3 regions of the Lysinibacillus sp. HST-98 genome follow, and region 3 is predicted to be linked to each of the others. Evidence: riboswitches for the same ligand, from Rfam matches in the RefSeq annotation. Region 3 holds a riboswitch; each other region holds the start of a gene.
The links. Region 3 has a riboswitch for cobalamin ahead of JIN86_RS22120 (FecCD family ABC transporter permease). Riboswitches for the same ligand answer to the same signal wherever they lie in the genome.
Positions count from the first base shown of each region.

Region 1 (4,261 bases), on a different contig from region 3:
ATAACGACTATTCGGTGACCAAGCCGTTTGGTAATATGCACCCGAACCTTCTGTTAGCTTGTGACTCTGTTTCGTTTCTAACTCCAATAAATAGATATCCACATTGAATGAGAAATCTAAATCCTCCGCTTTATCTGCTAAATACGTAAGGTATTTGCCATCTGGCGACCAAGTACCCAGATGGAAGTACTCTTTGCCTTCTGTCACTTGTTCTAGCTCTCCTGATTCCACATTGACCATGGCAATATGGGTAAACTGCTCCATATCAATAAATCCACCAGCATCCGATTTGTGTTTCATTTTCTCGATTTCTAGTGGCTTTAGTTCTTTATCCTTTTTCTTCTCATCCTCCGCTTTATCTAGGATGGTTTCATCTTTCCCTAGCACGACTGAAAAAGCAATTTTCTTGCCACATGGTGACCAGACAGGGGATGTCGCTCCATTTTTACAATGTGTCACCTGTTTTGCCTCTCCACCTGCTTTCGAAAGAACATAAATTTGTGACTTACCTGTTCTCGTTGACAAAAATGCAATTTGACTACCATCTGGTGACCAAACAGGGGAACTCGTTCTATCTTCGCCAAATGTCCATTGCTGTGGTGTTTTGTCCTTCAAATTTATGTAAAACAAATTCGATATATAGTCATTTTTCTTCTCGTCCATACGAGTCTCTATATAAACTACCTCTGTCCCATCTGGTGAAAGCTGTGGATCTGCTACTGATTTTAAGTGATAAAGATCTTCTGGTTGAATCCCTTGTTTCGATGTCATGTTCTTGCTCCTTTGTATTGTAATTTTCTGTGCCTTACTACAATACTTCGACACCCTAAGTAATATCCCTGCTATTTAATTGAATTTTTTACTAGTTCCCAATATTCTGCGTACTTTGTTCTGCGATAAAATTTGTAAAAGGGCTCATTTGGGCGAGCATGCTCCTTATATAGGTTGATCAGAAGCAGTAAAAAATCTTCAATTTGTGTGACGTCTACCCTCTTAGCGAATAACGTGCCAGCCTGTGCCTTTGCTCCCATCGGTACTGCCCCTAAATAGACATCAAAGCTTTCTTGTTGGTAAACGAGTCCAATATCATCATAGACTGCATTGTAGCAAGCTGATGCACAGCCATTAATATTGACACGCACTCTTGCAGGTACCTTCATCCCCGCTAGGGCATGATAGAGCTGTTCGGTTATTGGAGCAGCATCCATTTTCTCCCCATCACAAAAATCGCAGGCCTTCATGGCTATGATTGGACCAGAGGGAGCAACATAGAGACCCGCTTCCTGTAAGGCTTGCACCGCTTCTGTGGCATCGCACGTTGGTATGGACAAGAGTATACTATAGGAAGCAGAATACTTTATCGCCCCCTTTTCGCCAGCAATTTCGGCTATTTTTTGGAATTGTGCAGGGGTATAATGCTTATTAATAATGCCAGGGCTAACGGCTAGACGGGTAAACTCACCATGACGGTTCAGTGTTTCAAATGTTTGATCTGGTACATTTTTTTGAAATGCGTTCATTTTTATCGCTCCTTATAAAAAAGGAGCTAGCAAAACGCTAGCTCGAATGGATTAAAAGTTTTCAGGATAGAAGCCCGTGGCTAAAATTTCAATGGCCTCTGCCGCACGAACCCCTTCAGACGCTGCTGAAAGTGGCAGGATGACAAAGCGCTCATTTTTGACCGCTTCCATCTCCTTCAATGCTGGATCATTTTTTAAGAATTGGATCTTTTGGTCTGCCGTTGTTTCACCGTAATCAATCACGACAACTACCTCTGGGTTGCGGTCTACTGCATCTTCCTTCGATACAGTTGTCCAACCTGATTCCACATCACCAAAGATATTTTGACCACCTGCGATTGTCACAAGCTCATTCATAAAGTTTTGACCAGCTGTAAATACATCCTTTTCACCGCTATCAAACACAAGAACACGTAATTTTTCGCTATCTTTTGGTAATTTAGCTTGTACTGCCTCTACATCTTTCGTCATTTGATCAATTAAAGCTTCGCCACGATCCTCAATACGGAAAATCTTTGCGATATGGCGAATATCAGTGAAAATATCCTCTAATGTTGGCTTTGTCATGTTGGAAGCCGTATGTAAATACGTATGGATGCCTAATTCTTCAAGTTCTTCTGGTGTGCCTACCCCCTTTTCGCCAAAGCCACTTTTCCAGCCTGCATATAGGAAATCTGCCTCGGCATCAATGACTTGCTCCTTCGTTGGGTATTGATCAGAAAGCACAGGGACTTTATCGTATGCCTCTTGCAATGGCTCATAGATTTTATCATCTAAGTAAGCTGTCCCTACCATAGAATCCTCTAAGCCAAGTGCTAGCATGATTTCTGTCACATGCTGATTTAAGCTAATCGCTTTTGTTGGTGCTTCCGTATATGTTTGACTTGTGTCATTGTTTTCAATGGTTACTTCGGCTGCCGCCTCAGATGGCTCAACCTTTTCACCTTGTACTGCTGATTCCGTTTTGTCTTTTGCATTACAAGCCCCTAAAACAGCGATCAAGGCAATGATCATCATTAGCCATATACTTTTCCATTTCTTCATGTCCTTTTCTCCTTTGTTGTTAAAATATAGAAAGAAATCAGGGATTTCTTTACTACCTAGGTGGTTGGAAGGGCATAAAAAAAACCCTCTTGTCGCCAAGAGAGTAGCATAGTGAAATAACGGTATATTACCTGTATCACTATCCCCATCCTCGTGGTTCTTAGTCAAAAAATACATACTGGCAGGTATCCTGGCTTAGGTTCATCATCTATACGCCTTCCCATAGTTTCCCTACAGTGGCATGCTGTATAGACTCCCCCTTTACAGTTGCGGGACAGCATCGGAATTGCACCGATTTCCCTTTTAAGCAAATGACAAATGCCATTTGCACCAATACGTTCTATAATGGTCAATACTATTGATAGACTAGCAGAAGAAAATTTATCGCGCAATCAGTAGTATGACACTAAAAGTATAATCATCACTATATTAGCACTATTTCGACATAAAGACGAACTATTTTACAAGAAATATAGAAGCTAGTATTCTGTTACAATAAAAAGATAGCATTCTATAGAAACGAGGATTTCTTATGTACAAAACAATTGGTGTACTTGCGCACGTGGATGCAGGGAAAACGACCTTTTCTGAGCAAGTACTTTTTCATACAAATAGTATCCAAGCCCGTGGTCGAGTTGATCATCAGGATACCTTTCTTGATAATCACGAGCTGGAGCGCAGACGAGGCATTACGATATTTGCCGAGCAGGGGCGTATGAGCATTGGCAATGATACATACACATTGATTGATACACCAGGGCATGTCGATTTCTCCCCTGAGATGGAGCGTGCCATTCGTGTGATGGATTATGCCATTATGATCATTAGCGCTGTTGAAGGGATACAAGGCCATACAGAAACAGTATGGCAACTTTTACGTCAATACCATGTCCCTACCTTCTTCTTTATCAACAAAATAGATCGTGAGGGTGCCAATGTGGAGGCTGTCATCAGCCAGCTTCGCAAAGATTGCTCACAGCATATATTGTTCATCGATGAGCCATTGCGAGCAGACTATGTATCAAATAGCATCATGGAATGGCTAGCGGAGCGCGACGAAGAATTGCTTGATGCCTTTCTGAATGAGTCATTGGAGCATGAACAGTGTCTTGCTCAATTACAGGGAATGATTAAAAATGAATGTGCCTTCCCTTGCTTTGCTGGCTCTGCCTTAAAGGATGAGGGCATTCAGGAATTTCTTGACCAGCTCCCACTGTTAACGTGTACCGATTTTGACAAGGATGCCCCGTTTGAGGGAGAGGTTTTTAAAATTCGTCATGATGGTCACCAACGTTTAACCTTTATGAAGGCGGTCAAGGGTTCATTGCATGTGCGGGATGAATTTTTATTTGGCGAAGTAACAGAAAAAGTAACCGAAATTCGCCTTTATAACGGCAGTCGCTATGAGACTGTTCAACAGATAGAGGCAGGAGAAATTTTCGCTGTCAAAGGACTGAGCCAGGCAAACATTGGGGATCAAATCGGTACAACGATGCTATCCCAGCCCTATGAGCTTGTCCCAACCTTACAGGCAAAGGTTCAATATGAGGGCGATCAGCATATCAAGGAAGTGCTCCAGTTTTTCCGTTTACTCGAAGCTGAAGAGCCGTCCTTGCGTGTGGTCTGGCAGGAAAAATTTCAGGAAATCCATGTGCATATTATGGGTGTCATTCAATTGGAGGTCCTGACAGAGGTAT
Region 1 covers NZ_JAENHX010000005.1:29,857-34,117, reverse strand. The annotation lists gene JIN86_RS13000 (S9 family peptidase) at 1-771, opposite strand, end outside; gene JIN86_RS12995 (precorrin-3B methylase) at 843-1,520, opposite strand; gene JIN86_RS12990 (ABC transporter substrate-binding protein) at 1,572-2,564, opposite strand; cobalamin riboswitch at 2,728-2,914, opposite strand; gene JIN86_RS12985 (elongation factor G) at 3,097-4,261, shown strand, end outside.
Region 1: linked by a shared signal. The riboswitch ahead of JIN86_RS12990 (ABC transporter substrate-binding protein) and the one ahead of JIN86_RS22120 (FecCD family ABC transporter permease) in region 3 are both predicted to bind cobalamin.

Region 2 (4,261 bases), on a different contig from region 3:
GTTCCTGTCTCTTGGTTCATTGCCCAAGGTTCATTTTCTTCGCGTAAACGTTGATGTGGACGTAATGGCTGTTTCTCTTCACCCAGGGTATATTTACGTTGGTAACCGCGGGGCGTAATCATCTTATTGTCATAGAAAAATGTTGACGAATTCCCGATAATTACAGTTGTCAGCATACCAATATCATGTTCTAGCATTTCAGCTAGTGTTGTCATGGTTACTTCTTGACGTTCTCGATAGGCACTTTTCACAAGCCCAACTGGTGTGTCTGGCGAACGATATTCTAAGAGAATTCGCTGAGCCTCGACAATTTGTCTTGTTCGACGACCACTTTTAGGATTGTATAAAGCAATGACAAAGTCTGCCATTGCAGCTGCCTCGACACGCTTTGCAATTAAATTCCAAGGTGTTAGATGGTCACTCAAGCTGATTGTACAAGCATCGTGCATAATAGGTGCACCAAGTATGCTAGCGCATGAATTAATCGCAGAAATCCCAGGAACAATTTCTACTTCAATTCCTGTTGCTTCTGTCCAGCCTAGCTCAATTAACACCTCATAGACTAAACCCGCCATGCCATAGACGCCTGCATCACCACTCGAAATCACCGAGACGATGCTCCCTGCTTCGGCTTGACGAACGGCTTCCTGTGCACGCGACACTTCTTCTGTCATGCCTGTACTAACAATCGATTTTGCACTTACTAAATCTTGAATCAGCTCTACATAGGTTTTGTAGCCTATAATCATATCACTTTGTTGTAAAGCCTCTACTGCACGTGTCGTAATATGCTTAAAATCTCCAGGTCCAAAGCCTACTACGAAAATTTTTCCTTTTTGCGCCATGTTGTTACCCCTCTTTCACCTTTTCGATCCCTTTAATGGCAGTTGTTTGAGCAGTACGCTGTAATGTACCTTCACGAAGTGTAAAGACATGTTCGTTGTATAAGGATTCATGATGTAAATCTTGTACTAGTGTTCTAGCATGCTCTGTTGATGGCACACGATACCAATTCCCTTGGGGGTAAGCGATTACCACACAAGCATCCTTGCATCGTCCATTACAGCGCGTTCTTGTCGTATGTATTTCTTGATCGAGTGCTTGCCGCTGTATCTCATCTCGAATGGCTAAGGTAATTTCCTCCCCATCCTTTTTCATGCAGCTACTGCCATTGCAAATAAAGAGATGTGTTTTCATCCCCTCTAAATTCCAAGTTGTCATCTTCTGTCTCCCCTCATTTGCTTTTTGGAAAAAGAAAAACCTTTACTCTATAACGAAGAGTAAAGGTTTTGTAGAAGCCAAATAAAAACGAATAGAATGAAATACAGGTACTCGCTTTCGCTTCAACTTCTCCCTCCGAAAAGTTTGCATGCACAATCAAATAAGCAGGTTTCCTGACTTAAGCTTCATTTTACTGTCGCACCTTCCCAAGTTTGCACCAGTGGCTTTGCGATTTCATCAGCTATTACAGTAGCGGGGGCTGTATTGGATTTTCACCAATTTCCCTATTATCTCGAGCTATTCGAGCACTTATTGACGTTTTATATGAAATTTTTATTAGAATTTTAAATAGAAAACTGTCTTTATCATATCTTATTTTTTTAAAATTTCAATATTTCTTCAAAAATTTATGACAAATTTATCAATTTTGAATGGAACTAGGTATGAAATTTATACAATCTATAAAATATTTGCGCACAACTCGTTATCAGAATATTCACTATTGACCTTTAATTAAAAAAATTTATAAAAGGTATAGCATATTTATGGAAATTCATGTTACACTTTGTCGTGAAATCTCACAATTTGAATGTTTTTCGGTGCAAAGTGCTTGTCATTTTGCTTAAAAGGGAAGCCGGTTTGAGTCCGGCGCGGTCCCGCCACTGTAATAGGGAGCTTTATAGAATATGTCACTGTCCAACGGATGGGAAGACCTATAAAGCATTGAACTAGAGCCAGGAGACCTGCCGAAAAATAAGTGATCGTTTCAGCCTACGAGGATAGGTGTGCGGCTTAGCAGATGAGAATGTTATTTGCTTTTTTAGCTATGCACTTTTCCACCAGTGGAGAAGTGCTTTTTTTGATTACGCACGCAATATTCTAAAAATCTACTAATTAGTTAGGAGGAAAACTTTTTGAAATTTTCATGGTGGAAACTTAGTTATTTTTTACTGGCCTTTTTAATCGTGCCAAAACGTGCCTTTGCCATGCATATCATGGAAGGTTTTTTACCAATCGAATGGGCTATTTTTTGGTGGGTCATCTCTATTCCATTTATCATTCTAGGATTGCGTTCTATTCGAAAAACCGTTGATGAAAATCCTGAAACAAAAATGCTTTTGGGGCTTTCAGGAGCCTTTGCCTTTGTGCTATCCGCCTTAAAAATCCCTTCTGTTACAGGTAGCTGCTCTCACCCAACTGGTGTAGGACTTGGGACAGTACTCTTTGGCCCTCTAGCAATGAGTGTAATTGGAACAATCGTTTTATTATTTCAATCTTTATTATTAGCTCATGGAGGAATTACAACTTTAGGGGCTAATGCCTTTTCTATGGCTATTGTTGGTCCTTTTATTGCTTACTTTGTCTTTAAAGGTGCTCAAAAAGTAGGCTTGTCATTTTCACTAGCCGTATTCTTTGCAGCTATGCTTGGTGATTTAGGTACATATATTGTGACTTCTGTACAACTAGCACTAGCCTTTCCTTCAGAGGTTGGAGGCTTTATGGCATCCTTTACAAAGTTTGCAGGAATTTTTGCCTTAACTCAAATTCCTTTAGCCGTGAGTGAAGGAATTTTAACGGTCATAGTGATGAATTTCTTGAAAAAATACAATATTAGCGAACTAAAAACTTTACGTGTTTTCTCAACAAAGGAGGCACATTAACAGATGAAAAAAAATTTATTGTTATTAGCAATTGTTGTGTTATTAGCCATCATTCCCTTGTTCATACAAAAAGGTGCTGAATTTGGTGGTGCTGATGGAGAAGCAGAAGCAGCTATTGGTGAAATCAATGCGGAATATGAGCCATGGTTTGAAAGTCTATGGGAGCCACCAAGTGGTGAAATCGAAAGCTTATTATTCGTGCTACAGGCAGCTATAGGAGCTGGCTTTATTGGCTACTTCATCGGCTATATGCGTGGCAAACACAAAGAAGGTTAACCATTATGTTACTCATTGATAAGTATGCCTATCTGAATAAGCTAGCGTCCGTTCATCCGCTAGAAAAAATGATATTTTCACTTGGATTACTTCTCATAACGCTCATCATGAGAGATGAACGACTTTCACTCATTACATTTTTTGTAATGAGTGCTTTTATCATTTTAGGTGCCAAAATTCCGCTTACATACTATGGCAAATTATTATTGCTACCTGGCTTTTTCTTATTAACAAGTCTTGTATCTATTTTACTTTCCTTTACATCATCAACGAATACACTCCCTGCCCATATTTGGTCGTTTACATGGAGGAATTGGACTGTCTTTATTGGGAACGCAAGTGTGTTAGCAGCGCAACAGCTGTTCTTTATTGTCCTTGGCAGCATTAGTTGTTTATACTTTTTAATTCTAACCACTTCCGTACAAGGAATATGTTATGTGCTACGACAATGGCGACTCCCCTCTTTATTAGTGGAGCTCGTCGAACTAACCTATCGTTTTATTTTTATGTTTTTAGAAAGCATGCAAAATATACATCTCGCCCAGCAAGCACGTCTCGGCTACCATTCACCGATGCAATGGCTACGCTCTGTCTCCATGCTTATTGTGGCATTATTTGTGGAAATGTTTCAACGTAGCCGGGAGCTCAACAACGCCATGCAATCACGTGGAGGCGAGGCCGTCTACTGGCAAGAGATGGGCACTTATAGCAAGAAAAATTGGCTATGCATGGCAGCTATTTTACTAGTCCTCATCGTATACGGAGGGTATTTCACATGACAACATTTTATTTTAAACTCAACCAATTATCTTATGCCTATGCGGATGGTACGAAGGCGTTATCAGATATTACATTAGACATTCCAAAAGGTAAAAAAATCGCCATACTCGGGCATAATGGCGCGGGAAAATCAACTTTATTTCAGCATCTTAATGGTATTTTAAAACCTACAGCTGGGTCGATTTTATTCGAAGGCAACGGTCTGGAATATAGTCGAAAAGCTTTAAAGACCCTACGCCAAAAAGTCGGCATTGTTTTTCAGAATGCAGATCATCAGCTTTTTTCAGGGACCGTCAAGCAAGATATAGCATTTGGCCCATTGA
Region 2 covers NZ_JAENHX010000001.1:397,428-401,688, forward strand. The annotation lists gene cobJ (precorrin-3B C(17)-methyltransferase) at 1-845, opposite strand, end outside; gene JIN86_RS02060 ((2Fe-2S) ferredoxin domain-containing protein) at 850-1,221, opposite strand; cobalamin riboswitch at 1,368-1,549, opposite strand; cobalamin riboswitch at 1,802-1,986, shown strand; gene JIN86_RS02065 (energy-coupling factor ABC transporter permease) at 2,136-2,882, shown strand; gene JIN86_RS02070 (energy-coupling factor ABC transporter substrate-binding protein) at 2,886-3,158, shown strand; gene cbiQ (cobalt ECF transporter T component CbiQ) at 3,164-3,937, shown strand; gene JIN86_RS02080 (energy-coupling factor ABC transporter ATP-binding protein) at 3,934-4,261, shown strand, end outside.
Region 2: linked by a shared signal. The riboswitch ahead of JIN86_RS02065 (energy-coupling factor ABC transporter permease) and the one ahead of JIN86_RS22120 (FecCD family ABC transporter permease) in region 3 are both predicted to bind cobalamin.

Region 3 (4,261 bases):
TATTTAATATGGCATGACGAAGAAGGATTGGAGTAATTAAGATAAAAATTCATAAATTCCATCCGCAATAAATTCCGCAGGACCACGCATCCAGATATGGTCATTGTCAGCCCATCGTATGACTAAGTCACCGCCACTAAGTTGGACTACTATCTCTTCTCCCTTCTGACAAAAACCATTTAATATAGCAGCCACTACCGCTGCACAAGCACCTGTCCCACATGCCTCTGTTATACCCGAACCTCGTTCCCAAACGCAGCATTTCAACGCCTTCTCATGAACAATCTCTACAAACTCAACATTGCAACGATAAGGAAATCTTATATCATTTGCTATATCACCAAGTGTTCTTAATGGTGCTTGCTCGATTGCATTCACAAAAAATACGGCATTCGGGTTGCCCAAAAACAAAGCTGTTACCAAAAGAGATTGTTGGGGTAACGGAAAAATCTCATTGATGACAAGCTCATTTGGATTTCCTAACATCGGAATGTCTTTGCGCAATAAGAGAGGTTTGCCCATATCGACTATCACCTCTATTACACGATTGTCTTGCACCACTACCTGAGCCAGCATAATCCCGGATTTCGTTTCAATCGTAATTAGCTCTTGTCGTACAATATGACGTTCAAAAACATACTTAGCAACACAGCGAAGACCGTTACCGCAATTTGTCCCCTCAGAGCCATCTTTATTAAATACACGCATACCACAGTCAGCAATTTTAGATGGTTGGATAATAATCAATCCATCCGAGCCAATACCAGTATGGACATTGGCCATTTTTTGAGCCAATTCACAAAAGATATCTTCCTTGTAATTATGTTGGAAAAGATCAAGATAGATATAGCTGTTGCCAATACCATGCATTTTCGTAAAGGCTATTTGCATACAGTCACTCCTTAAAGGATGTTTTATGTATCTAATAGAAGATCTCACTTTCTATATTTGGCTAAACCTCTTCGTGAACTGTTCAGGAACATATGTAAGATACGGCTTCCCTGTCAGTGGATGTATTTGAATATCCGCAAAAACACCGAATACATCTTGTAGCACTGTTGGGGTAAGTACTTCCTCTGGTGTACCATGGCAAACTATTCGCCCTTGCTGTAAAACGTAAATTTGATCGCAATACATAGCAGCGATATTTAAATCATGTAAAGCTGCTACTACGGTTAAATGCAAGGTCTGAATTAAATCCATAAGTTGAAGTTGATGTTGAATATCTAAATGATTCGTCGGCTCATCCAATATTAATACCTGTGCTTGTTGAGCGAGTGCCCTTGCAACCATGACACGCTTTTTCTCGCCACCAGAAAGCGAACTAAAGCTTCGTTTCTCTAAATGCGATATGCCCGTTTGGCTAAGAGCCTCTTTAACAATTTGAAAATCTTTCTCTTGATCAAGCTCTAACAGCTTTTTATGTGGTGTTCTTCCCATACTGACTAAATCATGCACAGTGAAATCAAATAATACGGGTGTCTCTTGGCTTACAACAGCCAAATTTTTCGCAATTGATTTACTTGATTGCTTTAATATATCTTGCTCATTTAATACTACCGTTCCGCTTTCAGGTTTTAGGAGACGATACATATTTTTTAACAATGTTGATTTTCCGCTCCCATTAGGACCAATTAATCCAACAAATTGCTTTTCTTTTATTTGAATGCTTACATCATGTAGTATACGCTGATCGTAAATGGAGAATGATACTCGTTTCGCTTCTAATGTCATGGACGTTAATCTCCTTCACCGAAAGAATAGTTGTTACGACGGAGAAGCCAAATGAAAAATGGTCCCCCGCAAAAAGCTGTAATAATACCAATTGGCATTTCCTGAGGAGAAATAATGATTCGAGCAAAGGCATCTGCCCACACTAAGAATATTCCACCTATTAAAGCACTAATAGGTATGACGTATTTATAGTTTGAGCCCACAATTAAACGCACAATATGGGGAATAATCAATCCCACAAATCCTATAGAACCACTAACTGCGACAAGCACACCAGTTAATAGAGATACTAATAGTATTAACTGAATACGGAATTGCTGAAGATTAACGCCTAATGTCACTGCCGCCTCTTCTCCTAGTAATAATAAATTTAAATTGCGATAGTGTAGCCAGAGTAGCCCAAATACAACCAAGAATACGAAGGCTGGAATCACAATATTATTCCATTTGGCTCCAGCTAAACTACCTAGCATCCAAAACATAACAGCCTTTAAGGCCCCTTCTTGCTTTGACATCATTAAAATAAAATTAGAGATAGCCGTTAAGATAAAGGACACAGCCATGCCTGCCAATAGCAAGCGGAAAATAGAGACACGTCCCCCAACACGTGACAAGAAAAAAACAAGTGTAATCGCAAGTAATGAACCAAGGAATGCGGATACCGAAAGAGCGTAAATACCTAAAAATGAAAAGGCTCCTAAAATAATCACAGAAGTAGCTCCGACAGCTGCACCTGAAGAAATCCCTAGAATATACGGGTCTGCAATAGAGTTACGTACAAGTGCCTGAATGGCTGCCCCTGCAATGGCTAACCCAGCTCCTACTATAGCAGCTAGCAAAACACGAGGTGCTCTTATTTGCCAGATGATGATTTCCTGAGAGCGACTCCAATCTTGCTCGATTGAATTTTGTATAAAAGGAATCTTAGAAAGAATAACTTTCCATACATATAACGGTGTAACTGAAACTGAGCCAACCATTACAGCAAAGGTCATTGAAACAATTAATACCATAAAAAGTACGAAGGAAAATAACATAAATTTTTTATTCATCTGTTTTAAACTCCTACTGAATATTGATGAATGAAGCAATAAAAAAAGGTATCTCATGCGAAAATGCGCATAGAAATACCCTAGATTAAACAAAGTCAGAAAAATATCCAGCTATTGTCCGTAATTGCTTGCATCCTCGTGGGCATTACAGGTATTACTAAATGGCAGGTCTCCTGGCTTCGATTCACTATCCTATAATTACCTTCCCATTCTTAAACAGTGGCAAATCATATTATAGGATTCCTCGTTACAGTTGCGGGACAGCGTCGGACTTCCACCGACTTCCCTTTTAAGTGACATTCAAAAATGTCGCACCAATAGTATTTGAAGTTATAAAATTGTGACGATTCTATCATACATTTTTATAGATAGATAGTCTACTTCTATTTAACTCAACATTTGAGTTAACCAAAAACGATAATAAGGTTGACACAATAGTATTCGTTTTTTACACTAGCAGTAATAACTTATAAAACGAGGTGAAAATCATGGCAACTGTTACTCAACATAGTCACCATAAATTAAGAACTATTGACATTACCTACATTGGGTTGTTTTCAACGCTAATGATGGTGGGTGCTAATATCACTTCCTTTGCACCCTTTATGGTAGTTGGTGGTGTACCCATTACGCTTCAAACCTTCTTTGCAATTTTAGCAGGGCTTATTCTTGGTAGTAGAAAAGGTGCGCTCGCCTGTACAATTTATATGTGCGTAGGATTGGCAGGAGCTCCTGTCTTTGCTCGTTTCGGTGGTGGAATTGGCCAAATTTTAAGCCCTACCTTTGGGTTTATTATTACATTTATATTAGCAGCATTTGTTGCAGGGCTAATCGTGGAACGAAGCGGGACAAAGAAAAGTTTTATCGTAGCTGCTTTGGTAGCAACGGCTATAAATTATTTGATAGGAACAAATTGGATGTTTTTTGCATATAAACTTTGGGCAAGTGCGCCAGAGAATTTTTCATATAAGCTCGCTTGGCTTTGGATGATTCCTCCACTACCAAAAGATATTATTTTAGCTATTTTTGCTGGTATCTTCGCCCATAGATTACAAAAAACATTGAAGATCCTGCCCATTCAATAGCATATCTCCCCACCTAATTGTTCCAGACTAAAGAAATGTTTTTCATAGGGTCATATCCATCGTTTCTGCACATTTATTTGCTACATTAGGAGCACATAGTGAGGAGGATATCATATGAAATTCAATAAAAGATGGTCAGTCGGACTATTATCAGTAGTCGCTTTAATTAGTTTATCGGCTTGTACAGAGGATCAAACAGAACCAGCGTCCACTTCTAATGAAACTGCTGAAAAAATGGATCATTCTACAATGAACCATTCAAGTTCTGGCGATGTACCAGTAACGTTAAAAAAAGCTGAAAACCCGAAATTTCCTGTAGGGAGCACAGCCATTATTACAGATGGACATATGGAAGGTATGAAAGGGGCAGAAGCAACAATAGTAGGTGCC
Region 3 covers NZ_JAENHX010000014.1:63,050-67,310, reverse strand. The annotation lists gene dapF (diaminopimelate epimerase) at 37-891, opposite strand; gene JIN86_RS22125 (heme ABC transporter ATP-binding protein) at 943-1,734, opposite strand; gene JIN86_RS22120 (FecCD family ABC transporter permease) at 1,740-2,786, opposite strand; cobalamin riboswitch at 2,933-3,120, opposite strand; gene JIN86_RS22115 (biotin transporter BioY) at 3,275-3,871, shown strand; gene JIN86_RS22110 (YdhK family protein) at 3,986-4,261, shown strand, end outside.